DNA from 4 places in the Bradyrhizobium sp. USDA 4532 genome. Region 2 is predicted to be linked to each of the others. Evidence: riboswitches for the same ligand, from Rfam matches in the RefSeq annotation. Region 2 holds a riboswitch; each other region holds the start of a gene.

Region 1 (7,787 bases), 350 kb from region 2:
GTCGCGCGAACGCGCGCCCGCAGGAGCAGGCTGGAGTTACGTGCGGCCGTAACTTCGTCTCTTCCACGACCTCGATGCATATCCCGTCATCCTGAGGCGCGAGCGGAGCGAGCCTCGAAGGATGCACGGCCCAGATGCCTTGTCCCATTCGCGGAAAGACCCGGGCCGTCCACCCTTCGAGACGCGCGCAAGAGCGCGCTCCTCAGGGTGACGGGATCCGGCTGGGGTGGGGATGGATTTGCTTTGAACGGACCCTATCTATGGAATAATATCCTCCATGTGACTCGGCCCGGAGAATAGGTAAGCCGTCATGATCTTTCGCCAGCTCTTCGACAGCGTATCCGGAACCTACAGCTATCTGCTCGCGAGCCGCGCCGGCGGCGAGGCACTGATCCTCGATCCGGTGCTGGAGAAGGCCGATCGCTACTGCAAGCTGCTCCAGGAACTTGACCTCAGGCTGGTCAAGGCCGTCGATACGCACCTGCACGCCGATCATGTCACCGGCCTCGGCGAGCTGCGCGACCGCACCCAGTGCATCACCATCATGGGCGAGCAGAGCAAGGCCGACGTGGTGTCGATGCGCGTCTCCGACGGCGACAAGGTGACGATCGAGGGCCTTTGCCTCGAGGCGCTGTACACGCCCGGCCACACCGACGATTCCTACAGCTATCTGATGGGCGACCGCGTCTTCACCGGCGACACGCTGCTGATCCGCGGCACCGGCCGCACCGACTTCCAGAACGGCAGCGCGCGGGCGCAGTACGATTCGATCTTCAACCGGCTGCTGAAGCTGCCGGAGGAGACCATGGTGTTCCCCGCGCATGATTACAAGGGCGACACCGTCTCCACCATCGGCGAGGAGAAGCGCTACAATCCGCGGCTGCAGGTCAAATCGATCGACGACTATGTCGAGCTGATGAACAACCTCAATTTGCCGAACCCGAAGCTGATGGACGTCGTGGTGCCCGCCAACATGCATGTCGGCCTGCACCAGGACGAACTCGCCAAGGAAGGCCTCTCCCTCAGCGCGCGCGACGCCATCGCGAGTCTCGGCCGCCCCGATATCCTTCTGGTCGATTTGCGCGAGAGCGGCGAGCGGGCCAAGCACGGCACGCTCGCGGGCGCGCTGCACGCGCCCTATCCGGGGATTTGCGCCACCCTGCAGCCCGGCGGCATGCTGCGCGAGGTCGCCGCCGCAACCGGCCGCCGCGTCGTGTTCTTCTGCGCCTTCGGCGAGCGCTCGGCGATGGCGGTGGCCGCCGCGAAGAAGGCGGGACTGGCCAACACCGCGCATATCGATGGCGGCATCGATGCGTGGAAGAAGGCCGGCGGGCCGGTGGTGATGGGATAGTCTCATAACCCTTTAGCCCGCTCGCAAATATCTCACCGTCTGAGGTGCGAGCGAAGCGAGCCTCGAAGGGCGACGGCCACACTCCTTCCGCGAACTCCTGGAAGTATCCGGGCCGTGCATCCTTCGAGACGCGGCTTCGCCGCTCCTCAGGATGACGGGTTTGGAAGGTCACTGCGTCACTCGCTGCAACTCTTCCGTCAGGCGATCCAGCGCATCCGCCAGCATCACGCCGCCGCACACCGTGAGCCGCTCCGGCAGCACGATGCGCTTGCTTTGCGGATAGAAGCGCTCCAGCGCCGGATGCAGCAGGAAGGCGCGACCGTCATCCTCGGCGCGGTCGCCGGCTTCCGACACCAGGATGAAATCCGGCCGGAGTTTTACGATCGCCTCCAGCGAAGCAAACCCGCCTGCGCCGACGCCAAGTTCGCCGGCGGCGTTGGCGAGGCCGGCTGCCGCCAGCAGCGAGCTGACCAGGCTATGGTCGCCCGAGACAAAGCCGCGCCGCTCCAGCGGCAGCACGCGGTAATGATGCGCGCTTGCCGCCGCCCGCGCATGCGCGATCGTCGCATCGAGGCGCGCGATCTCGGCCTCCGCGCGATCGGGATGCTGCACCACATCGCCCATCGCGCGAATCTGGTCCTTCACCTCGTCCAGCGTGCGCGGCACGGTGAATTCGACGAGGTGCAGCCCGTGGGCCTTCAACAGATCGCGGGTCGCGCGCTTGTCGAACAGGCTGACCACGACGAGGTCGGGCTTGAGCAGCAGCACGTCCTCGGCCTCGCCGGACAGGCGCGGAAAGTTTCGCGCCTTCTCCGCGGCCCAGGATTGCCAGGCATCGCGCGAGAAGCGGCTGAGGCCGATAATCTGGTCCGGATCGGCCAGCGACAGCACGAGCTGGTCGCTGCAGACATTCATCGAGACGATGCGCGGTCCGGCGGCGAACGCGGCGCCGGCGGAAATAAGCCACAGCAGTATCGCGACCACCGCACCAAGATGAAGCGAAGCGAGATGGCTGCCACGCTGAAGGTGCGCCCCCTCTCCCGCTTGCGGGGGAGGGTTGGGGTGGGGGTTTCGCCGCGAGCCATATCGTGGAGAGAGCCCCCACCCGCTGCGCTCGTCGAGCGCAGCGACCTCCCCCGTAAGCGGGAGAGGTGAACTGAGCTTGTGGTGAGGCCGTGGCCACATCAGACGTCCGCCCACGGCACGATGACGGCTTCGCGCTGAAATTCGGCGCGATAGGCGCTGACCCGGAACACGCTGGCGAGGACGCTCTCCGACAGTGCCTCGACGGGCGCGCCTTGCGCTGCCAGCCGCCCCTCCGCGAGCACCAGCACATGATCGGCAAAGCGCGCGGCGAGTCCCAGGTCATGCGTCACCACGATCACCAGCACACCGGCATCGGCGACGTTGCGCAGCTTCTGCATCACGTCGATCTGGTGGCGTGGATCGAGCGAGGCGGTCGGCTCGTCGGCGAGGATCACCGGCGCCTCCACCGCGAGCACCCGGGCCAGCGCGACGCGGCTGCGCTCGCCGCCGGAGAGTTCGGTGACGCGGCGATCGCTGAACTCAGTGACGTCGACCGCCTGCATCGCGCGCAGCACCGCCTCCATATCCGTCTGCGACAGCCGCGCCGGATCGGTCGCGCCGTGCGGATAGCGGCCGAGCGCGACGATGTCGCGCGCCGGCAGCGGCCAGTGCACCATGTGCCCCTGCGGCAGGTAGGCAAAACGTTTCGCACGCTCGCGCAGCGGCAGCGACGCCAGCGGATCGCCGCCGATCCGGATCTCGCCGCCCGACGGAATCAGCCCGGAGAGTGCGCGCAGCAGCGTGGTCTTGCCGGCGCCGTTCGGCCCGACCAGCGCGACCAGATGGCCCGATGGCAACGACAGCGAGACATCGTGCAGCACCTTGCGGCTGCCGAGCGAGGCATTGAGAGCGGCGGCGGAGAGCAGCGTCATGCCACGCCTCCGCCGAGCGCGCGGCGTTCGCGCATGATCAGATAGAGGAAGAACGGCACGCCGATGATCGAGGTCAGCACGCCGACCTTGATGTCGGAGGTCGAGGGAATGATGCGCACCGCGATGTCGGCCGCGAGCAGCAACGCCGAGCCGGTGAGCGCACTGGGCACCAAGAGCCGCGCCGGATCGTGACCGATCACGGGACGCATCAGATGCGGCGCAACCAGGCCGATGAAGCCGATCGTGCCGGTGACTGCGACCGCGCCGCCGACGCCAAGCGCCACGCCCGTGATCACGAAGAGCCGCAACCGCCCGACGTCGACGCCGAGGCTCTGCGCCGCCTCCTCGCCAAGCGTCAGCGCGCGGAAGGCGCTCGCCTGGCTGAGCAGGATGGCGGCGCCCGCGACGATGAAGGGCAGCGCCAGCGCCACGTGCTGGAAGCTGCGGTCCTCCAGCGAGCCGAGCAGCCAGAACGCGATCTCCAGCACCACAAACGGATTGCTCGAGAGATTCATCACCAGTGCGGTCGCGGCTCCCGCAAAGCTCGAGATCGCGAGCCCAGCGAGGATCAGGATCAACAGCCCGGCATTGCTGCCGGCGATCGCAAGCAGCGCGAACACCGAGCCGAAGGCGGCGATGATCGCCACCACCGGCAGCGCGTAGGAGCGCACATCGGCGAGGCCCAGCGCGATCACCAGCACCGCGCCGAACGCCGCCGATTGCGGCGCGCCGAATAGCGACGGCGAGGCCAGCGGATTGCGCAGCAGCCCTTGCAGCGCCGCACCGGACAGCCCGAGAATGCCGCCGATCGCAAATGCCAGGATGGTGCGCGGCAGGCGGATCTCGCGCACGATCACCTGCGCCACATCGCTGCCGCCGCCGAACAGCGCCTCGATCACCGCGAGCGGCGACAGCCGCACCGGCCCGATGCCGAGCGAGAGCACACACAGCAGGACCACGAGCGCGAGCAGCGCCGCCGTGGCGCCCCACCGGCGCCGCGCCGCGACCTCGGCCGCCAAGGCAAAATCCTGCGCGCTCATCGGATCCATGCTCTTACAGCGATCGCCGTGGCAGACAAGCGACACTCGACAAAAACCGTGGCCGCGCGGCCGCCGCCCGACTTCCGCCGGATTGACTTTGCTACCCGGCCGAACCCTAGATGAACATGACGGTTCTTTCATGAGATGAAAAGGGAATGCGGTACGGGGAAACTTCCCCAACGCCGCGGCTGCCCCCGCAACTGTATGCGGTGAATCCTTCGTCACAGGCCACTGGGAATCTCGGTCCTGGGAAGGCGACGAAGGGTAACGACCCGCGAGCCAGGAGACCTGCCGTCAGCCGTGGTCACACGCGATGCTGCCGGTCGGGGAGTACAGGCATGAGCTTCACCTGATGCTGTGAGCACGATGGTGAGACTGGTTCGCGGTGACGTGCCACTGACGTTGCCGAGGCCTTGCTTATGTTCTCCTTCCCTTTCCATCGGCGGCGCCGCGCGCTTCTGCTCGCGTCGACGATGATCGCGCCGGCGATCCTTGTCTCCGCAGCGCGGGCGCAGCAGGCACCCGCTCCCGATCAGCTGCCGGCGATCGAAGTCACCAAGCCGGGCGACCAGAACGTCACGCGCGCCAGGCCGGCCGCTGACGAAGCGCCGGCGCCGCGACGCCCGGCGCCGGGCACCTCGCAAGGCAACAATACAGGCAGCGGAGCCGGATCGGGCACGACAGGGACCGGCGTGGCCACCGGAACGGGCGGCACCGGCGGCCGCCAGTTCGCCGGCATTGTCGGCTCCTCCTCGGCCGTGATCACCGCCGACGACATCGCGCATTCGCCGGTGCAGTCGTTACCCGAGATCCTCGCGCAGGTGCCGGGCGTGCAGCTGCAAACGCCCTATGGCGGACCGAACGGCGCCAAGACGTCGGTCGACCTGCGCGGCTTCGGCGCATTCGCGACCGACAATACCCTTTTCCTGCTCAACGGCCGCCGCCTCAACGACGTCGACAAGGCCGGCTTCGACCTCACCACGATTCCGCTCGATTCGATCGAGCGCATCGAGATCACGCGCGGCAACAGCGGCGCGGTGCTCTACGGCGACAACGCGGTGGGCGGCGTCGTCAACATCATCACCAAGACCGGCGTCGGCGGCCCGCCGACGACGATGCGGGCCGAGGCCGGAGTTGGCTCGTTCAACACCCGCATGGCCGCGGTCTCCGCGGCGCTCAATTCCGGCCCGTGGTCCACCTCGTTCTACGGCAACGGCATCAAGTCGGACGGCTACCGCGTCAACAATGCGCTCGACCAGCGCAACGCCGTCGGCAACATCAACTACACGACGCCTGATCTCACCGCCTTCCTGACCGTCACCGGCAGCGACCAGAAGCTCGGCCTACCCGGCGGACGGCTGGTCGATCCGTCGATCGGCGTGAACGAGCTGCTCACCGATCGCCGCGGCGCCGCGACGCCCTTCGACTATGCCAACCAGCAGACCGCCAGCGTCACCGCCGGCTTCACCAAGACGCTGATGAACGGCGTCGACCTCATCGTCGACGGCGGCTGGCGGCAGCGCGAGACGCAGAGCGGCTTCTTCGGCACGGTGCCGACCATCAGCTTCGCCTCGACCTACAATGACGCCGCGCTGCAGACCTGGTCGCTGACGCCGCGGCTCAGCGTCAAGAATGTGATGCTGGGCGTGCCGTCGACGATCCTGACCGGCATCGACTATTACGATTCGAGCTTCCGCGAGGCGCGCGGCGCCTATCAGGGCGTCGACCCGTTCCACATCTACAATATCGAGCAGCAGAGCGTGGCCGGCTATTGGCAACATACGCTGGGCCTGTTGCCAACGACCGACATCTCCTACGGCGCGCGCGTCCAGAATACCAGCATCTCGGCGCGCGATCGCTACGACCCGAATGCGCCGTTCGCGTTCGACACGCAGGCGGCACCGCTCGACAGCAACGAGACGCAATACGCCCTGCATGTCGGCGCCGAGCATCGCCTGACCGACACCTTCTCGGTGTTCGGCCGCGCGGCACGCGCATTCCGCACGCCTGATGTCGACGAACGCGTCGCGTCGGGTCCGTCATTCGACCCGCTGACCTTCGCCCCGATCCCGCAGAATTTCCAGCTCAAGACCCAGACCTCGCAGGATGTCGAGGGCGGCTTTCGCGTCAGGACCAACCTGTTTCAGGTCCAGACCAGCGTCTATCTGATGGATCTCGAGAACGAAATCCATTTCAACCCGGTGCTGTTCTTCAACACCAACCTCGACCCCACCCGCCGCTATGGCTCGGAAACCAGTGCCTCGCTCAAGTTCAGCGATACGGTGACCCTGCGCGGCGGCATGGCGATCACCCGCGCGGTGTTCCGCGAAGGCATCTGGGCCGGCAACGACGTGCCGCTGGTGTCGCGCTACACCGGCAATCTCGGCGTCACCTGGAATATCTGGCAGAACTATCTGGTGTTCGACGCCACGGTGCGGGCCTGGAGTTCGCGCATCATGGACAACGATCAGGCCAACACCCAGAGCCGGATTCCCGGAAACGCCACCGCCGATATCAAGCTGAGCGGGCAAGTTGACCGCTTCTTCTGGTCACTGAGCGTGAACAACCTGTTCAACGCGCTCTATTACGACTACGCCATCGCGAGCACGTTCACCGAAGGCCGCTTCTCGGCCTATCCGCTGCCCGGCCGCACCTACATGGTAAAGGCCGGCGCGACGTTCTAGAGCGTGAACCGGTGGGGCGGGTCTGCCCCGCCGCACCGTCCCCGAACATTACAAACGCACCGAAACTGGGGTAGAGTTCCGGCAGCTGATTTGACCCGCGCAGGGGAAACGCATGGCCAAGGCCGGGAAGCAGACCAAGGGCGGCACGAAGACCAAAGACAAGACCGACGACAAGGCGAAGAAACCTCCGCCAGCCGCAGCGCTACAGGACGATGATTATTACGAGGACGGCGATATCGCCACACCGAAGCTCGACCGCTACGGCAATGATGACGAGCCGTTGTGAGGCCCGGCGAATATCGATCCACAGATCCTGCGCGCAGTCGCGCGCGGCGGCCTCGTAGCTCGCGAGCTACCGAGCCCGGCTCGTCGTCGCCAAGCAGACATTAGGTCGCAGCGAGGTCATCGGCCGGACCACCCTTCCGGATTGGTTGCCCACCCCCTGGATGCTAGGCTTCGCATGGACGCTGGGTCCTTGCTGGGGGCGGTGCCATGAGGTTTGCGAAGGCGGTGCTCACGGTCTTCTGCATGATCGCGTCGATGTGCGACCCGTCCGATGCGCAACAGGCCCCCAGGAAAGTAGGAATCCTCGTCAACGGCAGCCCGTCGCCGCTGTTCGACTCCATCAAGAAGAACCTTCTGAGCGACTTCGCCGAGCGCGGCTATCTCGAAGGACGCGACATCGTCATCGAACCGCGATTTGCCGAATCGAAGCTCGAGCGCCTTCCGGGCCTCGCCTCGGAGCTGGTCGGTG
Region 2 (7,787 bases):
GTTCGCCGCAAGCGCCCGCGAGAACATCCGGTTCGGCCGGCCCGATGCCAGCGACGCCGAGGTGGAGCGTGCCGCCGATCTCGCCCATGCCACCGAGTTCCTGCGCCGCCTGCCCGAAGGCTTCGACGCCCAGCTCGGCGAGCGCGGCGTGACGCTGTCCGGCGGCCAGCGCCAGCGCATCGCGATCGCGCGCGCGATCCTGCGCGACGCGCCGCTGCTGCTGCTCGACGAGGCGACCTCGGCGCTCGACGCCGAGAGCGAGACGCTGGTGCAGACCGCGCTGGAGGAGTTGATGCGCCACCGCACCACGCTGGTGATCGCGCATCGGCTGGCGACCGTCTTGTCCTGCGACCGCATCTTGGTGATGGACCAGGGCAGGATCGTCGAGCAGGGCACCCACGCCGAACTGGTCGCCGCGGGCGGACTTTACGCCCGGCTGGCCCGGCTGCAATTCGAGGGGATCTGAAAGAATTGGGGCTCGGCGCGCTCCGCCTATGCGATTCCTATGCAATCGGGCGCGCGCTCCCCTCGAAAACCTATTCCTGCGCAAGGATAGTCGCGCCGCGCCCGACCTCCATCGACAGCCGAAGGACGTCCGGCGCGCGGGGTGTTCGACTGATGCGCGAGAATGCGACCGAACCGGAGAGCAAGCTGCTCCGTGCCTGGCAGCTTGCCGTGCTGCGCTTCGCAGTGACGCTGGGCGACGACGATCGGATGCACGCGCTCGGTGTGGCCGGCGAGGTCGACCGGCTGGGTGGCGCGGCCGATGACGCCTTCCACTTCTTCCGCAGGACGACCGCGGAGCTGTGCGCGGCGATCTCCGGTCAGGGCGCGGATCAGGAGGCCGTCATCCGGCGATTCCTGGCGCAGATCGACAATGTCAGGCTCAAGCGTGCGGTCGAGGCGGCGATCGCCAGGGACCGCACGCCGCCGAAACTCGTGACGAGCCGCGTGAAGCCCGGCCCCGATCTCTGGCGCGGGCTGCCGTCCCGGCGTGCAACCGGAACGTAGGAAGGGCCTCACTCTGCAATCGCCATCACGGCGCAGCGGATATTCCGTCACAGCATGTCGCCACAACCCTGGCCGGCTTGCTGCGATCAGTGCGATGCGCTTCTCTGTGCTCGACAGGAGACCGGTCGGTTTCGGAATGCGGGGAGTGGCGAGATGGGTGGCTTGGTGATCAGCGGCGGCCGGGTGGTGGATCCGGCCAGCGGGATGGACGCGATCGGCGATGTCGCCGTGGTCGACGGCAAGATCGCCGCGGTCGGCACCGGCCTCGGCGGTTCCGAACGGCAGATCGACGCGACCGGGCTCGTGGTGGCGCCGGGCTTCATCGACCTGCACGCGCATGGCCAGACCATACCGGCCGACCGCATGCAGGCGTTCGACGGGGTGACGACCTCGCTCGACCTCGAGGCCGGCGTGCTGCCGGTCGCGTCCTGGTACAAGCGCCAGGCCGAGAAGGGCAGGGTGCTGAACTACGGCGCCGCCGCCAACTGGGCCTTCGCGCGCATCGGCGCGATGACCGGTTCGAATTCGGAAAGCTCGCTGGAATCGTTTGGCGCCGCGATGCGCGATCGCCGCTGGATCGAAAACGTGGCGACCGAAGGCGAGGTCGGCGGCATCCTGGAGCGCCTCGCCAACGGACTGAACGAGGGCGGCATCGGCATCGGCATTCTCAACGCCTATGCGCCGGGCGCCGGCGTGCAGGAATTGACCGCGGTGTGCCAGCTCGCGGCGGATCATGCGGTGCCGACCTTCACCCACGTCGCCTACATGTCGCGGATCGATCCTGAGAGCGCGGCGGAAGCCTATATCCGCCTGATCGGCTATGCCGGCGCCACCGGCGCGCATATGCACATCTGCCACTCAACTCGTCGAGCAAGACGGATATCGAGCGCTGTGTCGCGCTGATCGCGAAAGCGCAGGCGCAGGGCCTGCCGATCACGGTGGAGGCCTATCCCTACGGCACCGGCTCGACCGTGCTGGCGGCGACCTTCTTCAGCGATCCGAAATTCGAGGAGCGCAACGGCCTCGGTTACGATTCGGTGCAGCGCGTGACCGACGGTCACCGTTTCGGCAGCCGCGAGGAGCTGCTGGCGGCACAGGCCGAAGAGCCCTCGACCTTGGTGCTGTGGCATGTGCTCGACATCGAGAACAACGCGCATCATCGCGATCTGCTCGATATGGCGGTGCTGTATCCGGGCGGCGCGATCGCCTCCGACGCGATGCCGTGGACGCTGTCGGACGGCCGTCCCTACAGCGGCGACGCGTGGCCGCTGCCCGACGATGCCACCTCGCATCCGCGCTCGGCCGGCTGCTTCACCCGCTTCATCCGTGAATGGGTGCGCGAGCGCAAGAAAGTGTCGCTGCTCGAAGGCATCCGCAAATGCGCGCTGATCCCGGCCGAGATCCTGTCGGCGAGCACGCCGGCGATGCGGGCCAAGGGCCGGCTGCAGGTCGGCGCCGACGCCGATGTTGTGGTGTTCGACTACGAGACGCTGAGCGATCGCGCGACCTTCTCGGCGATGAATCGTCCGGCGGAGGGCGTGCGGCATCTCGTGGTCAGCGGCCAGCCGCTGATCAGCGATGGTGTGCTCGATGTCGCGGCGCGTCCCGGCCGGCCGGTGCGCCGGCCTATCACGGGGGGCTGAGGTGCCGGTCCCGATCCTGCTGGTCGCGGGCTTCCTCGGGGCGGGCAAGACCACGGTCGTCAACCATCTGCTGGCGCATGCGCAAGGGCGGCGCATCGCCGCCGTGGTCAACGATTTCGGCGCCGTTAATATCGATGCGGAACTGATCGCCGGCGCCGGCGACGGCGTGGTCAGCCTGAGCAATGGCTGCATCTGCTGCACACTCGAGGGCGACCTGCTGCGCACGCTCGCAACCTTGCTGCGGCGTGATCCGCGTCCCGAATTCATCGTGATCGAGACCAGCGGGATCGCCGATCCCGCCGACATCATCCGCAACCTGATGGATCCCGTGATCTGGAAGGAGGCGCCGCTGGAGACCGTGCTGTGCGTGGTCGACGCGACGCAGCCTGCGGCGATGCTGAACGATGCGCTGCTGCGCTCGCAGCTCCGGGCGGCGGATGTGGTGGCGCTGAGCAAGGTCGATCTGACTGACGCCGCTGCGTGCGCCGCGATCCGCGACGCCGTGCGCGCGGTGCGTCCGGCGGCCGTGGTGGTGGATGCCTTGCATGGCGAGGTGCCGGCCGCGCTGCTGTTCCCGGCGGACCTCGATCATGTGCCGGCTCCGCGCGAGACCGCGCCGCGACGGCCGGCGTCCGATCGCTTCGAGACGCTGAGCTGGACCTCGGAGTGGCCCGTCGTGCTGCCGCGCTTGCAGCAGGCGATCGGCAGACTGGCGCCGAAGCTGGCGCGGGCGAAGGGATTGTTCGAGACGGTGGAGCAGCCCGGGCGGCTGACCGTGTTTCAACTCGCCGGCGGCCGCGCGACCTTGGCTGCGGGCGGCGTGCCGTCGCCCGGCGTGCCGCGCACGCGCATCGTGTTCATCGCCGAGATGGGTGCGCTGTCGCGCGCGGAGATTGATGAGGTGATGCAGGGATGCGTCGAGGCTCAGTGACGCGAACCTACGTTTCCCGTCATACTGAGGTGCGAGGGAAGCAGCGTCTCGAAGGATGAATCGGCCACCAGCCGGGCCGTGCATCCTTCGAGACGCGCGTGCCGCGCTCCTCAGAGCCTGACTGAAAAATGGGTGAGTGATCTCAGTGGGGTGTGATTCCATCGGATTTGCAAAGATTCGAGGGAGAGCACGATGCCCTGGACCAAGATCACTCGGGAGCAATATCGGCGGGACGATCTGCGTTATGCAAGCGATATGACCGATGCGGAGTGGGCGGTGATCAGACGCCTGTTGCCGCGAGCGAACCGGCGCGGCCGGCCGCGTAAGACGGAGCTGCGTCGTGTGATCGAAGCGATCCTCTATATCGTTTCGACCGGCTGCCAGTGGCGGGCGTTGCCGCAGGAGTTCCCGCCCTATTCGACGGTGCAGGGCTATTTTTATAGATGGCGGGATACAGGCCGGTGGCAGAGGATTGTCAGCGTGCTTGTCCGCCGGGCGCGAAAAAAGCTTGGACGGACACCGAAGCCGACGGCAGCCGTGATCGACAGTCAAAGTGCGCCAACCACGCAAGCTGGCGGACCGCGCGGCTACGATGCAGGCAAGCGCATCTACGGCCGCAAGCGGCATATCGTGACGGATACCAATGGCCTCCTCCTTGGGTTCATGTTCATCCGGCCAACGTTCAGGACTGCCATGGCGCCGTACCGCTGCTGAAGAACGTGCGGATGAACTTCCCCCGGCTGCGCCACGTCTTTGCCGACCGGATCTACCGCGGAAATCAACTCCTCGACGCGCTCTCAGACTGCGGTCCATGGACTGTCGAGATCGTCGAGCGGCCTCAAGGCGTCAAAGGCTTCCAGCTTCTGCCGAGGCGGTGGGTGGTTGAACGCACATTCGCTTGGTTCGGCAGATGCCGCCGCCTCGCCAAGGACTTCGAGGCGACGGTGGCAACCGAAGCTGCCTGGCTGCTGATTGCACACATCAGGCTCCTGACCCGCAGACTCGCGGCTGCAGCTAAGGTTGGGTGATTTATGAGTCAGACTCTCAGGATGACGGGTTGCCTTTCGGCGTCAGCCCTCGACGTCGCTGTGTCATCGCCGCAGCAGCATCTCGCAAAGCATGTGTGCGACAATCGCATCGAATTGACAGCCTTGCCGGCACCACCTATCGTTTTTGCCGACGGTTCCCTTCGGGGATCAAAAGGGAATGCGGTGCGAGGGTAACCCCAATGCCGCAGCTGTCCCCGCAACTGTAAACGGCGAGCCTTTCGTCAATTTTGCCACTGGGCCATCGGCCCGGGAAGGCGTCGACAGGCGATGACCCGTGAGCCAGGAGACCTGCCGTCAGTCGTGGTCACACGCGAGCACATCGGGCGGGGGCGTCCTGGTGGGATCGGAGCACTGCCTTTTTTGGCAATGCGCCAGTCCACGTTCGCGGTGACGTGCCACGTTACCGCGAGTCCTTTTCATGTCTCCGTCCTCTCCCGTTGCGCGCAAATGGCGCCTCGGTCTTCTCTGCTCCCTGTCATCATTGTTGTTGCCGGTCGAAGGCTCGGCACAAACGCCGCCACCAACCAGACTCGATCCGATTGAGGTCGCGCCTTCCGCTGCGGCAAAGCCGAAGCCTGCGGCGCGCAGCCGTGACATGACCGCTGCGGCGCGGCCACGGCCGAGGCCTGCAACAGCCGGCAACGCCCCGCGCGTCGCGGCGTCGGGCGTACCGGGATCGGCATCGCCGACGCTCAATGCCACCACGCAGGGCGGCACCGGCAGTCGTCTCAACCTGACCCCGCTGCAGACGCCGGCCAGCGTCGAGATCATCACGGCGCAGACCATCGCTGAACGCGGCCAGCATAATGTGCTCGATGCCGTCACCCAGGACGCGGCCGGGTTCGTCGCAACGCCGGCGCCAGGCAATGGCGGCCTGTCGTTCAGCACCCGCGGCTTTGCCGGCAGCAACTCGGTGATGACGCTGTATGACGGCACGCGCTTTTATATCGGCTCCGGCACGCAGACGTTCCCCTATGACACCTGGTCGACGCAGCGCATCGAAGTGCTGCGCGGCCCGGCCTCGGTGCTGTACGGCGAAGGCGCGATCGGCGGCGTCATCAACGTGATTCCGAAGAAGCCGCAGAGCACGCCCTATAACGAGGCCGAGGTTTCGCTCGACAGCAACATGACGCGGCGGCTCTCGGTGGACAGCACCGGTCCGATCAATCCCAATGTGTCGTACCGCATCAACGCCACCGGCAACATGTCGGACAGCTGGGTCGATCGCGACAAGACCTCGAACGCGGTGGTCTCCGCTGCCGTGCGGGTGCAGGCGTCGGACAATCTCGCCTTCACGCTCTCGGAAGATTACGGCGATCGCAGCCCGTCGCGCTATTTCGGCACGCCGCTGATCAACGGCGCGATCCAGGACGCGCTGCGCTTCAAGAACTACAATGCAGCGGACAGCGCGATCCGCTATCAGGACAGCTGGACCCGGTTCAAGACCGAGTGGGACGTCGCCGACGGCATCAAGGTCAACAACACGCTGTATTACCTGACCAGCGAGCGGCACTGGCGCGACATCGAGAACTACACCTGGAATCCGAAGACCCAGCTGATCGATCGCACGAGCTATATCGAGATCTTCCACGACCAGAAGCAGCTCGGCAACCGGATGGATACGACCTTCAGCGGCCACGTGTTCGGCCTTGCGAACCAGGTCGTCGCCGGGTTCGACGTCAACCGGATCGACTTCACCCATACCAACAACTCGCCCTATGGCGGCGCGTCGTCGGTCAATCCTTATGTGTTCGATCCCGGATCGTTCTTCGCCACGACGACGGCGACCACGCCGGGCTTCAACGCGATCGTCAATCAATACGCGCTGTTCGCCGAGGATCGGCTCTCGCTGACCGATCAGTTGTCGCTGGTGACCGGGGTCAGGTATGATCGCCCCGGAGTGGACCGCACCGACTACAAGACGCCGGCAAACAGTTTTGAGACGACGCTATCGGGCACTAGCTGGCGCGCGGGCCTCGTTTACGAGCCGATCAAGAATCTCGCGTTCTATGGCCAGTACGCGGTCGGCGTCGATCCGGTCAGCAATCTGATCTCACTGTCGACCACGCAGAAGACATTCCAGCTTGCGACCGGCAAGCAGACCGAGATCGGGGTCAAGCAGTCGTTCTGGGGCGGCCGCGGCGAGTGGACGCTGGCCGCCTACGAGATCGTCAAGACCGGGCTCACGATTCCCGATCCCGGCAACCCTACCGGCGGCGTGGCATTGCAGATCGGCCAGCAATCATCCCGCGGGGTCGAAGGATCGATCGGGCTCGCGCTGAACGACGGCTGGCGCGTCGACGCCAATCTTGCGCTGTTGCGCGCCAGATACGACAACAACAGCCAGGTGGTCGGCGGCAAGATCGTCAGCTTCAACGGCAATGTCCCGGTCAACGTGCCGCAGCAGGTCTCGAATGTCTGGCTGACCTGGGATTTCGCGCCCAACTGGTCGGTCTATGGCGGCGTGCAGATCGTCGGTGCGATGTACTCCGATCTTGCCAACACCCAGCTGCGTCCGGGCTACAATGTGGTCAATGGCGGCGTCAGGTGGAAGCCGGATGACCGCACCACGGTCGCGTTCCGCGTCTACAACCTGTTCGACAAGGCTTACGCGGCGACCTCGAACGGCACCGGGCAGTGGCTGCTAGGCATGCCGCGTACCGCCGAATTGTCCGTCAACGTGAAGTTCTGACCATGCGCAACGCTCTGATCCGGCGCGGGCGGCGGTGGCTCTATATCGTCCATCGCTGGATCGGCATTGCGACGTGTCTCCTGTTCGCGATGTGGTTCATCTCCGGCCTTGTCATGATGTACGTGGCCTTTCCGCGCCTTACCGACAGCGAGCGCCTCGCCGCGCTTCCTGTCATTCCCTGGAGCAAGGTGCGGGTCACGCCTGATCGCGCGATGGCGATCGCAGGTGTCGAGCGTTATCCGCGTGACCTGCGGCTTTCGATGATGGACGACACGCCCGTCTATCGGGTGACCGCCTGGAAGGCAGGGACGATCACCATTTCGGCGACCGACGGCAGCGTGATCGACCGGATCACGCCCGACCAGGCGCTGGCCATTGCCGCTCATCATCCGCATGCCGTGCAGCCTCGCTTGATCGAAACGATCACGCGCGACCAATGGTCGGTGACCGCGCGCTTCGAT
Region 3 (7,787 bases), 3.3 Mb from region 2:
AGGACATCGTCCGGACTATGAGGTGATCCGCGCGATTATCAGCTATTTCGAGGTTTACCCTGAGGTGTATCATCATCCTCAAGAAGACTTGATCTTTTCCAAGCTCAGGAGGCGCGATCCGGATGCGGCCGCAATGGTCGGCGATCTCGCGCATGAGCATCAGGAAGTCATGGACCGTTTGCACCACTTCGCTCGCGCCATTGATGGCGTCCTGGCAGATCGTGAAGTCCTTCGGCAAGACGTCGGCAACATCGTGCGCGACTTTATAGTACGCGAGCGACACCACATGATGTGGGAAGAACGAGACTTCTTCCCCGCTGCGCGTGAGGCCTTATCGGCTCAAGATTGGGGCGAAGTCGCCTCCGCCCTCACCGATCACGGAGATCCGCTATTCAGCGAGACAGCTGAAGCGGCTTCCGACGTGCTAAGAGCGCATATTCTACAATTGGAACAAGAAGCTGAAGCCGAACGGAGCGCACTCGCGTTTTCGAGCGCGTTGGCCGGCAACCAGCGACACAATGCGGGGAGGGATGGACCACATTGATCGCTGCCGCTTTCGGCAGGAAAGTGGACATCATTTCATGGGACCCGAAATGAAGGTCGCCTCACCTGCTCTCAGGTTACGCACAGGCGATATGCTTCTCCGCCCGACGGTCGTTTGCTTCAACTGGCGGCGCAACCGGCATGGCCGAACGTCAAAAGCGGTCTGATTCAAACGTAATCGGCAGTGACCAGGCTCGACCATACCGTATCGCTATCGCGCGAACGGGCATTTCACATCTCCGCGAGCCGATGGAGACGCGTGATGGCGGCCAGGCAGGTGGCGAAACAATCTCCATCCGCAAGCCTTGCCTGGCACGGGCTGAATTCGTGGGCTCGGGGCGGGTTCGGATTGCTGCACGCCATCGCGAGATACAGCAAATCCCGGAATGTTCGCTCTGAACAGCAGAGCTGTCGGATGTCAATTTCGATAAAGATCCGTTTGCTGCTTCGTTTCGTCTCGTTCTCGCTCGATTGACCATGATGAGCCATGGGGGGTGCATTGCTAAGGAGGCTCATTCCTGCCGTGCGACCACTTCATCACAATTCAAAGCATGATGTATGCGCCACTGGCATGACCTACCGGCAAGCCCATCAGAAACCGCGATATTTGAGGCAGCGCAAAGCTTACCATGCACCCATCCGATAATCGGGCGCCCAGAGAGCGAGAGAGGCATCCCAATGCGACCGGACCTAGCACGATCCTACGGGCAGCACCGACTACCGCGCTACACCAGCTATCCGAGCGCCCCTCATTTCTCATCATCAGTTCGGGAGTTCGACTATCAAGCTTGGCTCAAGTCTCTCGACGGCCAGCGGTCCGCCTCGATCTACGTGCACGTCCCATTCTGCCGAAGCATGTGTTGGTACTGCGGCTGCCATACATCTGTCACGAAACGCGACGATCCGATCGCGATCTATACGGCTGGATTGCGCACTGAAGCCTACCTCGTTGCAGAAGCCGTTGGCCAACGACAGCCAATCTCTCATATCCACTTCGGCGGCGGCACGCCGACGATCCTGACACCTGAAGCATTCGCGGATTTGGTCGGCTCGTTGCGTTATTCGTTCGCCGTCCTGCCTGATGCCGAGATCGCCGTGGAGATCGATCCCCGCATGTTGAGCAATCCGATGGCCGAAGCCCTGGGCTATAGCGGGGTCAACCGGGCAAGCCTTGGCGTGCAGAGCTTCGACCCGGTCGTCCAGCAGGCCATCAACCGCTCGCAGAGCTTCGAACAGACCGCAATTTCGGTCGAGCGGTTACGCCACGCCGGCATTTGCCGGATCAATTTCGACCTGCTGTATGGGCTGCCCGGACAGACGGTCGATTCGTGCCTGGACACCGTCGACAAATGCCTCGAGTTGCATCCGGACCGGTTTTCTGCCTTTGGTTACGCGCACGTTCCGACCTTCAAGAAGCATCAACGCAAGATCGACGAATCCACTCTGCCCGACAGCGTCGAGCGCTATCTCCAATCCGAAATGCTAGCTCACACTTTGGTTGACGCTGGATACGTGCGTGTAGGCCTCGATCACTTCGCCCTGCCGCATGACAATCTCGCTGTGGCGGCGAAGCAAGGCAGGTTGCGCCGCAATTTCCAGGGATATACTGACGATTGCGCAGACGCGCTTATCGGCCTCGGTGCCAGCGCCATCGGCCGCCTGCAACAGGGGTTCTTAGCAAATGCTGTCTCGACCAGGGATTACATCGCTCGCATCACCGAGGATCGGCTCGCGACGGCGAAGGGCTATTTACTGACTGATGATGATCGCTACCGGGCGGAGATCATCGAGCGAATTATGTGCGACATGACAATCGATCTCTCCGAGATGTCTCGCCGTCACGGCAGGGATCCGGATGCGGCCGTTGTCGATCATTTCCGGCTTGACAGCCTTATCGCAGATGGCGTCGTCGTGGTCGACAATGGCCGGCTCTCCGTAGCTGACGACGCCCGGTTCCTGATCCGGTGCGTCGCCTCCGCGTTCGACGCTCACCTCGCTCGGTGCGGGGCTACGCACAGCGCGGCGGTCTAATCGTGTGAATGGCGGGCTTGCCACTCTGGCAATCCCGCACTTCAGTCACCAGTGAGAGCATCCTATTTGTCCGCCACGTTCATGGTCGCGCGTCGATCCGCCCATCCATTCCAAACAGAGTCCAAAACCTTCGCCAGAGTGGAACCGGACAGACTGCCTGCACAGCCAGATCAACAGGAAGCCACTCATGTATTGGTTGCTTGAGTAATTCTTGGGTCGCGTTTGCTCGCATGGTCGCGCCGATCCAGCGGGAGGAAAGCGCCGTTAATTGCACTTCGCCTCGATCGGTACCAACGCGGCCGGGCGTCGCCAGCCACGGACTTTTGTCGCCTCGGCAAGCCGTTGTGAACGATGCTCATTGCAGACAAACCTTAGTCTAGTCTTCCAATACTCGACTACATCGGTCGCATACCACAGCATGATTGAGCTATGCTGAGCCGTGCTTTAACTCGGGTTCAGATTTACGGCGAATGCCCTCGCCGGCAATCGGATCATCAGCTGTCCTCCCTCCGCCGATGGGAGTCGGCGACGTTTAGCGTCGCTCTTCTCAGACTTAACTTTTGCCCGGCCTGCTAAGCGTGGCCGGGCTTTTTTCTGTCGTGCAAGCTCGGTCGAGATGATCCAGAGCGCAAACGCCCTATGAGCGGATCAGCGCCCTGGAGGAGAGAGCCAAGCGCTGGATCAACGACTTGGCCGGTCAGATGCCGCGCGAAGTTGCCGGGCGGCGGCGACCATGTTGATCAGCGCCGGGCGAACCTCCTCCCATCTGCGCGTCTTCAGACCACAATCCGGATTGACCCAGAGCTGCGAGTCCTGCAACCGCTGCCGAGCCAATGCCATCAGCTTCTTCATTTCCCCTGCCTCGGGAATGCGTGGAGAATGGATGTCGTACACGCCCGGCCCGATTTGATTGGGATATTTGTAGTTCCTGAACGCGTCGAGCAGCTCCATCTTCGAGCGCGACGTCTCGATCGAGATCACATCCGCATCCATTGCAGCAATGGCGTCGATGATGTCGTTGAACTCAGAATAACACATATGCGTATGAATCTGGGTTTGATCTGCAACGCCTGATGAGCAAATGCGGAAGCTATCGACGGCCCATTGAAGGTAGGCCCCCCACTCCGATCGGCGCAACGGCAATCCTTCGCGGAGCGCAGCTTCGTCGATCTGGATCATGCTCGCACCGGCTATCTCGAGATCGCGGACTTCGTCGCGTATCGCCAGTGCGATCTGCCGGCAGACCTCGCCTCTTGGAATGTCATCGCGAACAAACGACCAATTCAAGATCGTTACTGGCCCGGTCAACATCGCCTTCACCGGCTTGCTGGTCAGTGATTGCGCGTAGAGCCACCAATCCACAGTGATCGGTTTTGGCCGCGAAACATCTCCGAATAGGATCGGTGGCCTGACACAGCGCGACCCATAGGATTGCACCCAACCATTCCTGGTAAATGCGAAGCCGGCGAGTTTCTCGCCGAAGTACTGCACCATGTCATTGCGCTCAAACTCGCCGTGCACGAGGACGTCTAGACCAATGTCCTCCTGCCAACGCAGAGTGCGCGCAGTCTCCTCCTTGAGAAATTTGTCGTATTGCTCGTCGCTCATGACGCCTTGCGAATGTGCCGCGCGGGCATTACGGACCTCTGGGGTTTGCGGGAAGGATCCGATCGTCGTGGTAGGAAAGGCCGGTAGTCCAAAGCGATTGCGTTGGATCTCGGCCCGATGGACAAATGGGCTGGCACGCCGGCGCATGGCTTCGTCGATCGCTCGCATCCGCACCGCGAGATTGGCATCACGGATCTTTGGTGAAGTCCGGCGGACCGTCACGGCCAACTGCGATTCAGCAAGACTTTGAGCAACATTCTTATCACCCGCGAGCGCCCGCGCTAGGATCGCAAGCTCACGCATCTTCTGTACCGAAAAGGCAAGCCAACTCTTGAGATCGGATGCAAGTCCGGTCTCCAGTTCAACATCGACGGGCACATGGAGCAGCGAGCAGGACGGAGCGATCTGAACACGATCCCTGCCCAGCTTCGCAATGGCGGGATCCAGTTGCTGGCGGAGCGTCGACAGGTTCGAGCGCCATACATTTCGTCCGTCGACGACGCCGAGGGACATGACGAGATCACTTCGCCGCGCAGCAATGATCCGGCTCAACAGATTCGGTGCGCGAACCAAATCCACGTGCAGTCCGGCAACGGGCATGTTCAAAGCTATGTCCAGATTATCGCCGAGATCACCGAAATAGCTCGCGACCATGATCTTGACGTCTGGTACTTCCCTGGCGAGCCGATCGTAGACACGCAGCAAAGATCTTCGCGCTTCCTCCTCCAGATCAAGGACCAGGCAGGGCTCGTCGCATTGAACCCAGCTTGCTCCCCTTTTGCCTAGTTCTTGCAGAACCTCGATGTAGACCGGTATTAGCTTATCCAGGAGAGACAGCGGCTGAAACGCGGGGTCCGCACTCTTGCCAAGCTTCAAGAATGTGACCGGCCCGATCAGGACAGGGCGCGTCTGGAACCCCAGGGCCTTGGCTTCCTCATACTCCTCGATAGGCTTGCGAGAGGATAGGCGGAACCTCTGTCCCTGATGAAATTCAGGAACCATGTAGTGGTAGTTGGTGTCGAACCACTTGGTCATCTCCTGTGCGGGCGCGCTAAATCCGCCCGATCCGTGGCCGCAACTCGCATTCTGGCGATCGCATTGTGAACCGCGCGCCATGTCGAAGTACGTCTTGAGCGAAACCGATTCGATTTTCGACGCATAAACTTCCGGGATGGCACCAACCATGACAGAGGTGTCGAGCACTTGGTCGTACAACGAAAAATCGTTGGACGGAATGACGGTGACACCGAGGGATTTTTGGCGGGCCCAGTTCGCAGCACGCAGGCCAGCTGCGGCCTCGAGCAATTGCTGTTCGCTGATTGCGCCGGCCCAGTAACTTTCAAGCGCGCGTTTGAGCTCGCGTCTTGGACCGATCCGAGGCGTTCCAAGCGTGGCAACCGGAAGGGAGAGAAGAGACATAGCGCTAACCCCGTAGTTGGGGGCAAAGGCCAAGGCGGACGCAAGCAGGATCGCCCGAGCGGCGGCGGCTTGGCGCACCACCGGGACACCCCGCCCGTGGACGTATATGTGGTCGAGGCAGGTCTCCTGGCTCGCGGGTCATCGCTGCTGTCCGGCCTTCCCGAAGCCGCACGGGCTTCAGTGACTTTGTTGGACGGCGGCTCGCCGCTTACAGTTGCGGGGGCAGCGCCGGCATGTTCACCGGCTTCCCTCTTAGCTCCGAATCCAGCGGGACCGGAGAACCTCTACGATTTGGATTATCGGCAAGAGACCTCTTCCGTCAACCTCCCAGATGACTCTCTCACGTCAATGCTGCCATCATCAGTGACTCAAAATGATAAACGTCGAAAGTTGATCACGCGATTGGAAGCTTATCCAATAGACGCAGTCTGCAATATATGTGTCGAAAGGATTGTCGAAGGCGCAGGTCGCGGCGCTTCGAGTGTATTTCGGTCTCTCGACAGTCAAAAGCCGCGCCAGGGACAACACACCTGCGAAAACTCCATCAGCAACCGGTCGCCATATTGATCTACGAGCCAACCAATCCTGGTAGGCGATTTGCGGTCTCTGATGACGCTAATACTCGGGCATGCATATCGATTCGCCTCGACGAACACCGGAAGGCCCGCAATGACAATGGCTGTTTGGAGCGCTGTCGGCGTCCTTTCTGTCACCCTCTTTGCGGTCGGCCCGTTCGGGGGCTGGTAAGAGCGTTCATGAATCAATCCGTCAGACAACTGCTCTCGAGAATGTTGAGCAACTCAAGAGGAAGCTAGCGCGACTTGATCGTTTCTCGCTTGCCGCGTGTCGCGACTGGAAAGGGTCATCCCACCATGAATGCGGAGCCGAGGCAGCTGGACTGAGCGGACTGCAACATCGTGCGCGTAGGTAGAAACCCGCGCACCATATCATCTGCCTGCCCCAGAACGCGCTTTCGACGATTCCACACGCCCGGCGGTGACGAGTGGTTTTGCTTATCATCATTACAAGCCGATAGCGATCGCAGGCGTTCGGGTGACCGCGCCGGACCAGACGGTTCAACAGCACTCCAAAGTGCGCCCCGATTTCTCATCCGTAAATCGGCAGCGGCCTTCGCTTTGGCCTCGAAGATCGGCACGACAAAAGCTGAACAAGCTCGAGCGGATCGGCTGAATGGAAACATAGAAACGAGCGTAGGTCGGAAAGCCGACAAACACTGCACGAATCTGGCGGGATTTGCCGGCTATTTCCTGGCACGAAGAATGCAAGCTCAAGGGTGCCCAGGCTTCTCCTCCTGGGCAGGTCCAGCACAGCAAATTGGGGTTGTGGCTGGCCCACTGAAGTTAGCGGCGCGTGACCCGAGGGGACAGCGCCTGCTCGCGCGGGACATCGGCAGGTGCCCGCGTCACGTTGCCGCTAACTTCTTCCGATCGAGCATAGCATTGAAGGCTGCCGCTTTGACGTGTGGATGAAAAATCGATGGTCCGGCCGTTATGAAGAGAATGTCTGCAAGAGGCGTGCTTTGCCTCTGTCAATCGCTAATTTTCGTTGCTGGGCTTGTTGCGACGGGCAACACTGCGCGAGCCGTCGAAAGCGCGCTCGTCGAACGAGTCAAGTCAACCTGGCGAGCGCGAGACGGTGAGACAATCGAGCACATTGTCTCCAAAGTTTCGAAAGTGGCGCAATTCGTCCCTCGAAACTGGGGAATCGCCGAAAGCGTCGACCACACTGAGTATGTTTACCTTTCCTGGACCAGGCATCAGGATAACAGATCAGACGAACATTACGTTATTACCTGGAAAGTCGGGACCGACGGAAAGATTGAAGTTGCGTCTCCCTATGCAAAGCCTATCGAACTCGGCTGGCGCGCCCTGGCGCTTTCACTCATCGCCAGTGAAGTCACCGACGGCGAAAAAGACGCAAACCTTCGTTTTCTGCATAATCCGGTCAATTTCAACTTTGTCACGACTGCGCAAGGCAAGCTCGGCGATCTGCTCCGGCACGGCCGCTGTCATATCATCGAACCTGTAATCGTGGATTACGTTCGAGCGGCGAATGACAAGCCGACCGAGAAAGAAGACCGGTGGCGCGTTCTGCTGTTGGTGAACTGCAACATACCAGGCCCCCGCTATTTCACCCAAAATGGGGTCATCACCTTCGACAAGCGC
Region 4 (7,787 bases), 4.3 Mb from region 2:
GCGCAGATTGTCGGGCGAGATCCGGCAACGCTCGACGACGCCGGCATCGCGCGCGCCACCATCGAGAGCCTTGCCGAGAATGCATCCGACGGCATCGTGGCGCCGGTGTTCTGGGGCGCGCTGTTCGGCCTGCCGGGAATCCTTGGCTACAAGGCGATCAACACGCTGGACTCGATGATCGGCCACCGCACCGAGCGGCACGAAGCCTTTGGCTGGGCAGCCGCCCGGATCGACGATCTCGCCAATCTCATTCCGGCGCGGTTGACGGGTGTTCTGTTCGTGCTGCTCGCGCCGAACCGTTCGCAGGCGTGGTCATGCATGTTGCGCGATGCGCGCCGGCATCGCTCGCCGAATGCCGGCTGGCCGGAAGCTGCGATGGCCGGCGCGCTCGGCGTGCGGCTCAGCGGTCCTCGCATCTATCACGGGCACATCGCCGATGAGCCCTGGCTGAACGAGGGCGCGCGCGATCCGGCTGCCGCTGACGTCCTCACCGGGCTGAAACTCTATCGTTACGCCATGATTCTGTTGGCCGGGGCGCTGCTGGTCCTGGCGCTGGCGTGAAGGAGCGGCGCATGCGTGAGCACGGCGGGAACCTTGATGTCGCCCGGCAGCGCTTCGGCGGCGCCGCGGACGACTGGATCGACCTGTCGACCGGGATCAATCGGGTGCCGTATCCCTTGGTCGATGTCGAGCCGAGGCAATGGAGCGCGTTGCCGTCGCGATCCGATCTTGAATCGCTGCACGACGCTGCGCGGCAGGCCTATGTCACCAAGGCGCCGATCGTGGCGATGGGTGGTGCGCAGGCCGCGATTCAGTTGCTGCCGCATCTGGCGCTCAAGGGGCGGGCGCGGATTCTGGCGCCGACCTACAATGAATATGCCGCGGTGTTGTCGGCCGCCGGCTGGGACGTCGCCGAGGTGTCCGATCTCGCCGCGCTGGCGGGAGCGGACATCGCCGTCGTCGTCAATCCGAACAATCCCGACGGACGACGCCATGATCGGCGCGAGTTGCTGGCACTGCTGCCGCGCGTTGGCCGGCTCGTCATCGACGAGAGTTTTGCGGACGCCGTTCCTGACCTGTCCCTTGCACCGGAAGCAGGACGCGCGGGGCTCCTGATCCTGCGCTCCTTCGGCAAGTTCTACGGACTTGCCGGCTTGCGGCTCGGCTTCGCGATCGGCAGCGAGGCGGACGTCGCCGCGCTTGCGGCGAGGGCGGGCCCATGGCCGGTTTCGGGAGCAGCAATCGCGATCGGGCGGCGCGCGTTGCTCGATCACGACTGGGCCAAGGCCACGGCCGCGCGGCTCGCGGACGACTGCGTCAGGCTCGATGCAATAGCGCGATCGCAGGGTTGGACGCTGCTCGGTGGCACGTTGCTGTTCCGGCTCTACCAGACGGGCGATGCATTGGCTGCGCAGGAGAAACTTGCCCGTGCGCAGATCTGGTCGCGGGTCTTCCAGCAGAAACCGGGATGGCTGCGCCTCGGCTTGCCGGGCAGTGAGCCCGAGTGGTCGCGCCTTTCCGCCGTGCTGCCCGTTTAGCGCGCCAGCGCGAGCAAGCCTTCGACATCGAGATGGGTCTCGATGTGCCCGGCGAGCGCGTCGAGCGCGCTCTCGACCCTGGCGCCGTAAGTCTGATCCGCCGCGGGGATGTCGAGCTGTGCAAGGAACGCCTTGCGAAATTCGTCCGAGGCGAACAGGCCGTGCAGATAGCTGCCGTGAACGCGCCCGTCTGCGGAGACCGCGCCCTCAGCCGTACCGTCGAGTGATGCAAAGGGCCGCGCGCGATCCGGCCCGTCGGTGCGCCCGATATGGATTTCATAGGCGCTGATCGGCTGGCTGGTCGCGGCATGCACCGCGCTGGAGCGCGTCAGCGTCTTCTGTTCGGTCATGGTGGTTGCGACATCGAGCAGCCCGAGCCCGCGCGTTTCGCCGGCAGGACCTTCGATCCCATCGGGGTCGGCGACGCTGTGTCCAAGCATCTGGTATCCGCCGCACAGGCCGAGGACATGGCCGCCGCGGCGATGATGCGCGAGGAGGTCGATGTCCCAGCCCTGCGCGCGCAGGAAGGCGAGATCGCCGCGGGTCGATTTCGAGCCGGGCAGGATGACGAGCTTCGCATCACCCGGGATGGCTTCGCCCGGACGTACCATCACGAGATCGACGCCGGGCTCGAGCTTCAGCGGATCGAGGTCGTCGAAATTGGCAATCCGCGACAGCGCAAGGAACGCGATCTTGCACTGGCCGGGCTTGCGCGCCTCGCCGAGCCCGAGCGCATCTTCGGCCGGAAGTTCGCCGGCGCGGACGAACCAGGGCAGCACGCCAAAGCCGCGCCACGCCGTGCGTTCTTCGATCAGGCGATAGCCGTCGTCGAACAATGTCGGATCGCCGCGGAATTTGTTGATGACAAAGCCTTGGATCATCGCGGCATCATCAGGGTCGATCACCATCTTGATGCCGACGAGCTGCGCGATCACGCCGCCGCGGTCGATGTCGCCGACCAGCACCACGGGCACGTCTGCTTTGCGCGCAAATCCCATATTGGCGATATCGGCTTTGCGTAAGTTGACCTCGGCGGGACTGCCGGCGCCCTCGACCAGCACCAGATCGGCGCGCTGCTTCAGGCGCGCAAAACTCTCCAGCACCGCGCCCGTCAGCGATGGTTTCATGCCGGCATATTCGCGCGCGCGTGCGGTGGCGATCCGTTTGCCGTGCACGATGACCTGGGCGCCGACATCGGTCTCGGGCTTCAGCAGCACCGGGTTCATGTCGGTGTGCGGCTCGACGCCGGCGGCGAGCGCCTGCAACGCCTGTGCGCGGCCGATCTCGCCGCCATCGACGGTCACGGCGGCGTTGTTCGACATGTTCTGCGGCTTGAACGGCAGCACGCGCAGGCCGCGCCGTCTCGCGGCGCGGGCGAGGCCGGCGACGATGAGCGATTTGCCCACGTCCGAGCCGGCTCCCTGGATCATCAATGCGCGCGCCATCGTGATGCCCGTCAGAACTCGACGCCCGGCTGGGCCTTGATGCCGGAGCGGAACGGATGCTTTACCAGCGTCATCTCGGTGACGAGATCGGCAATCTCGATTAGCTCCTCCTTGGCGTTGCGCCCGGTGAGCACGACATGGGTCATCGGCGGCTTCGACGTGGTCAGGAAGTCGACGACATCGGCGATCGCAAGGTAATCGTAGCGTAGCGCGATGTTGATCTCGTCGAGCACGACCATGCGCAGGCTCGGGTCTGCGATCAGCTGCTTGGCCTTTTCCCAGCCGGCTTGCGCTGCCGCGATGTCGCGGGCGCGATCCTGCGTCTCCCAGGTAAAGCCTTCGCCCATTGCGTGGAATTGACAGAGATCGCCGAAATGCCCGGTGAGCAGGCGGCGCTCGCCGGTATCCCAGGCGCCCTTGATGAACTGCACCACGGCGCAGGGAAAGCCGTGCGCCACACAGCGCACAATCATGCCGAACGCGGAGGACGATTTTCCTTTGCCGGCGCCGGTATGGACGATGATCAGGCCCTTTTCACCGCTCTTGGTCGCCATGATGCGGTCGCGGGCGGCCTTCTTTTTCGCCATCTTGTCCGCGTGGCGCGCATCCGGCGAAAGATCGGTGCCGACGGCGCCGTCTTCAGCGCCCTTTCCATCAGAAGTCATCACATTCCTTCGGCTTGACAAGTGCGAGGCTTGGACGAATGGTGGTCCCGCGTCGGTTCCTGTCCTACGACAGGCGAAGAGGGAATGCGATAGGGCTCCGCTGAATCGGGCCCGAAGCGCAGCCGCCCCCGCGACCGTGACCGGAGAGATGCCCAAGCCACTGATTCCATACGGAGTCGGGAAGGTGGGCATCGAAGGGTAAAACCTGCTCCGCAAGCCGGGAGACCTGCCAACGCAGCATGTTGTGAAACCGGCGGACGGGGTGTTCCGCGACGGGGAACGAACCTGTCCAAAATCGGTTCGTGTGCCTCATCGCTTCCCGCTGTCAATCCAGGAAGGGCGATGAGCGTTACACTTCATGTCTGCATCACCTGCCGCGCCGGCCAGACGCCGGCGGAAGGTGAGCTCGCGCCCGGTGCACGCCTGCATGCCGCGCTTGTCGAGGCCGGCGTGCCTGATGACGTCAATCTGGTTCCCGTCGCATGCCTGTCGGCCTGCAGCCAGGGTTGCTCGGTCGCGCTCAGCGCGCCGGGGCGGTGGTCCTATGTCTACGGCGGCCTGTCCGCTGATAATGCCGCGGATGTGATCGCCGGTGCCTCCGCCTATGCGGCGGCGCCCGACGGCATCGTGCCGTGGCGCAGCCGTCCGGAAATCTTCCGCAAGCAATCGCTCGCCCGCATTCCACCTCTTCCCGTCGTGCCGGAGGCCGCAGAATGACCACGCTCGCCAAAATTCCGGTCACCGTCGTGACCGGCTTTCTCGGCTCCGGCAAGACGACGCTGATCCAGCATCTGATCCGCAATGCCAACGGCAAGAAGCTCGCGGTGCTGGTCAACGAATTCGGCAGCGAAGGCGTCGACGGCGACATCCTGAAGTCGTGCGCCGACGCCAATTGTCCGGCCGAGAACATCGTCGAACTCGCCAATGGCTGTATCTGCTGCACCGTCGCCGATGATTTCATCCCGGCGATGGAGCAGTTGCTGGCGCGGAACGTGAAGCCCGATCACATCGTGATCGAAACTTCCGGGCTCGCGCTGCCGAAGCCGCTGCTGAAAGCGTTCGACTGGCCGGAGATCCGTTCGCGGATCACGGTCGACGGCGTGATCGCGCTCGCCGACGCCGAGGCCGTCGCCGCCGGCCGTTTTGCGCCTGATCCGGCCGCGGTGGATGCGCAGCGTGCGGCGGACGACAATCTCGACCACGAGACGCCGCTGTCGGAAGTGTTCGAGGACCAGATCGCATGTGCCGATATCGTGCTGCTGACCAAGGCGGACCTCGCGGGGGCGGAGGGGATCAAGGCAGCGAAAGAGGTGATCGCGGCCGAGATGCCGCGCGAGGTGCCGATGTTGCCCGTCGTCGACGGCACGATCGACGCGCGCGTGATCCTCGGGCTCGGGGCGGCGGCGGAAAGCGATCTCGCGGCGCGGCCGTCGCATCACGATGGCGAGGAGGAACACGAGCACGACGATTTCAATTCCGTCGTGATCGATCTTCCGGAAGTTTCGGATGTCGACGCGCTGGTCGCCTCGATCAAGGGGCTGGCGCGCGAGCAGAACGTGCTGCGCGCCAAGGGCTACATCGCGGTCGAAGGCAAGCCGATGCGGCTGTTGGTGCAATCGGTCGGCGAGCGGGTGCGGCATCAGTTCGACATGCCCTGGGGTGCCCGGGCGCGGCGGTCGAAGCTCGTCGTGATCGGCGAACATGCCGACATCGATGAAGCCGCGATCAGGGCACGGCTTGGTGTCTGATGCACGTCGTCTTCCGCGAGAGCCGCGGCCTTGAGGAGACCGCGACGCCAAGGGACCTCGGCCAGGATCCGGCCGATCTCGTGGTGTTGTCGTTTTCCGACAGCGATCTTGCTGCCTTCGCGGCCGGCTGGCGGCGGGGCCGTGCTGCGCTGCCGTCGCTGCGGCTCGCCAATCTCGCGGAGCTGCGCCATCCGCTGTCGGTCGATACCTATATCGAGCGGACGCTCTCGCACGCCCGCGGCATTCTGGTGCGGCTGATCGGCGGCGAGCCCTATTGGTCATACGGGCTGGCCGCGGTGCATCGGCTGGCGAAGGAGCGCGGCATCGCCCTGGTCGTGCTGCCGGCCGATGGCCGCGACGATCTGCGGCTGGATGAGTTCTCGACCTTGCCGGTCTCGACGCTGCGCCGTCTGAAGGTGCTGTGCGACAAGGGCGGCCCCGTTGCGGCGCAGGCCGTGATCGCGCAACTGGCGCTGGCGTCCGGACTTTATGCCGGACCCGTGGTCGGCGAGATCGATCTTCCCGAGATCGGCGTCTACGATTCCCAGCGCGGTGCCATCGCGGCGTTGCCGGCACCGGACGGCCGGCCGCGCGTGCTGGTGACGTTCTATCGTTCCTACCTCGCGGCAGGCGATACGGCGCCGGTCGATGCATTGATCGATGCATTGCGTGAGAGGGGCTTTGATGCCCACGGTGTGTTCGTCACCTCGCTGAAGGCGGCGGGCGTGGCGGATTGGCTGCGCGCTCAGTTTGCGCAATGCGCTCCAGCGGCGATCGTCAATGCGACCGCGTTTTCCGCGGCCGGTGACGACGGCACGACGCCGTTCGACGCTGCATCATGCCCGGTGTTCCAGGTCGCGCTGTCGACCGCGCGGCGCGAGGATTGGGCCTTGTCGCTCCGCGGGCTCTCGCCCGGCGATCTCGCGATGCATGTGGTGCTGCCGGAGGTCGACGGCCGCCTGTTCACAGGGGTCGTGAGCTTCAAATCGCCTGGTGAGCGCGATCTTGAGCTGCAATTCGCGCATCTTGCGCATCGACCGGATGCCGAGCGCGTCGCTGCAGTTGCCGCACGCGTGGCCGCCTGGCATCGGCTTGCCAGCAAGCCGGCACAGGAGAAGCGGCTCGCGCTGGTGCTCTCGAACTATCCCGGCCGCCCGCATCAGATCGCGCATGCCGTCGGCCTCGATGCGCTTGCCTCGGTCGGGGCGATGCTGGCTGATCTCGCGGGCGCGGGATTTGACCTTGAGCCGGTGGAGTCACTGGGCGACATTCTTTTGCGCAGGAATTTGACGTGGAACATCGCCGACTATCGTGCGGCGCTTTCCGGCCTTCCCGAGCTGCTGCAGGGCGATCTCAGCCGCGCATGGGGCGCGCCGGAAGATGATCCCGATTGCCGTGACGGCGCATTTCATTTCGCGGCGATCTGCTGCGGCAAATCGGTCATCGCCGTTCAGCCGGAGCGCGGTGAGGTGGGACAGCGCGACGCCGACTATCACGATCTGGCGCGCACGCCGCGCCATGCCTATGTCGCGTTCTATCTGTGGCTCAGGCGGCAGGCCATCGATGCCGTCGTCCACATCGGCGCGCACGGAACGCTGGAATGGCTGCCCGGCAAGTCGGTTGCGCTGTCGCCCGCATGCTGGCCGGAGGCGCTGATCGGCGATCTGCCTGTTGTCTATCCCTTCATCGTCAACGATCCCGGCGAGGCGGCGCAGGCCAAGCGCCGGATCGGTGCCGTGACGATCGGTCATCTGCCGCCGCCACTGGCACAGGCCGCGGTCCCCAAAGGCTTGCGCAATCTTGAGCGCTTGCTCGATGAGTATTCGACCGCCGATGGTCTCGATCCGGCGCGGCGGCAGCGCCTGATCGCCGCGATCCGCGACGAAGCGCGCATCGCCGGGCTGGAGGACGATCTCGGTCTCGCCGCGTCGGTCTCCGCGGCCGAGGCCATTCCGCAGATCGATCGTTTCGTCTGCGACCTCAAGGAAAGCCAGTTCGGCGACGGCCTGCATGTGTTCGGGCAGGGCGCTTGCGGTGAGGCGGAGAAGGAGGCGTTGCTGGGTGCGCTCGCCGGCCGGCGTGTTGCGCCGGGGCCGTCGGGCTCGCCCTATCGCGGGCGCAGCGACGTGCTCCCGACCGGGCGCAATCTGTTTGCGGTCGATCCGCGCGCGGTGCCGACGCCGTCGGCGCATGCGCAAGGCGTGAAGCTTGCTGAAGAGCTGCTGCGCCGTCATTTGCAGGATCACGGCGACTGGCCGAAGGGACTCGTGGTCGACCTCTGGGGCTCCTCGACGATGCGCACCGCCGGCGAGGACTTTGCGATGGCCCTGCATCTCGCGGGCATCGCGCCGCGCTGGGATCACGGCTCGGGGCGGGTGTCGGGCTACGACA

The links. A riboswitch is a leader RNA that binds a small molecule or an ion and turns the genes downstream of it on or off. The one in region 2 is predicted to bind cobalamin.
Region 1: another riboswitch for cobalamin. It lies ahead of J2R76_RS30290 (TonB-dependent receptor); the one in region 2 lies ahead of J2R76_RS31935 (TonB-dependent receptor).
Region 3: another riboswitch for cobalamin. It lies ahead of metE (5-methyltetrahydropteroyltriglutamate--homocysteine S-methyltransferase); the one in region 2 lies ahead of J2R76_RS31935 (TonB-dependent receptor).
Region 4: another riboswitch for cobalamin. It lies ahead of J2R76_RS12995 (DUF1636 domain-containing protein); the one in region 2 lies ahead of J2R76_RS31935 (TonB-dependent receptor).

The regions. Positions count from the first base shown of each region.
Region 1 covers NZ_JALJZN010000001.1:6,596,963-6,604,749, reverse strand. The annotation lists gene J2R76_RS30310 (MBL fold metallo-hydrolase) at 311-1,351, shown strand; gene J2R76_RS30305 (ABC transporter substrate-binding protein) at 1,520-2,335, opposite strand; gene J2R76_RS30300 (ABC transporter ATP-binding protein) at 2,536-3,309, opposite strand; gene J2R76_RS30295 (iron ABC transporter permease) at 3,306-4,349, opposite strand; cobalamin riboswitch at 4,462-4,660, shown strand; gene J2R76_RS30290 (TonB-dependent receptor) at 4,769-7,033, shown strand; gene J2R76_RS30285 (hypothetical protein) at 7,146-7,319, shown strand; gene J2R76_RS30280 (ABC transporter substrate-binding protein) at 7,526-7,787, shown strand, end outside.
Region 2 covers NZ_JALJZN010000001.1:6,946,899-6,954,685, forward strand. The annotation lists gene J2R76_RS31910 (ABC transporter ATP-binding protein/permease) at 1-466, shown strand, start outside; gene J2R76_RS31915 (hypothetical protein) at 619-1,011, shown strand; partial or broken gene J2R76_RS31920 (amidohydrolase family protein) at 1,165-2,654, shown strand; gene J2R76_RS31925 (GTP-binding protein) at 2,656-3,585, shown strand; partial or broken gene J2R76_RS31930 (IS5 family transposase) at 3,862-4,613, shown strand; cobalamin riboswitch at 4,749-4,945, shown strand; gene J2R76_RS31935 (TonB-dependent receptor) at 5,053-7,326, shown strand; gene J2R76_RS31940 (PepSY domain-containing protein) at 7,329-7,787, shown strand, end outside.
Region 3 covers NZ_JALJZN010000001.1:3,686,537-3,694,323, forward strand. The annotation lists gene J2R76_RS17375 (hemerythrin domain-containing protein) at 1-544, shown strand, start outside; gene hemN (oxygen-independent coproporphyrinogen III oxidase) at 1,222-2,574, shown strand; gene metE (5-methyltetrahydropteroyltriglutamate--homocysteine S-methyltransferase) at 3,256-5,601, opposite strand; cobalamin riboswitch at 5,700-5,902, opposite strand; gene J2R76_RS17390 (nodulate formation efficiency C protein) at 7,296-7,787, shown strand, end outside.
Region 4 covers NZ_JALJZN010000001.1:2,688,190-2,695,976, reverse strand. The annotation lists gene cbiB (adenosylcobinamide-phosphate synthase CbiB) at 1-561, shown strand, start outside; gene cobD (threonine-phosphate decarboxylase CobD) at 573-1,538, shown strand; gene J2R76_RS13005 (cobyric acid synthase) at 1,535-2,983, opposite strand; gene cobO (cob(I)yrinic acid a,c-diamide adenosyltransferase) at 2,995-3,648, opposite strand; cobalamin riboswitch at 3,685-3,897, shown strand; gene J2R76_RS12995 (DUF1636 domain-containing protein) at 3,991-4,365, shown strand; gene cobW (cobalamin biosynthesis protein CobW) at 4,362-5,396, shown strand; gene cobN (cobaltochelatase subunit CobN) at 5,396-7,787, shown strand, end outside.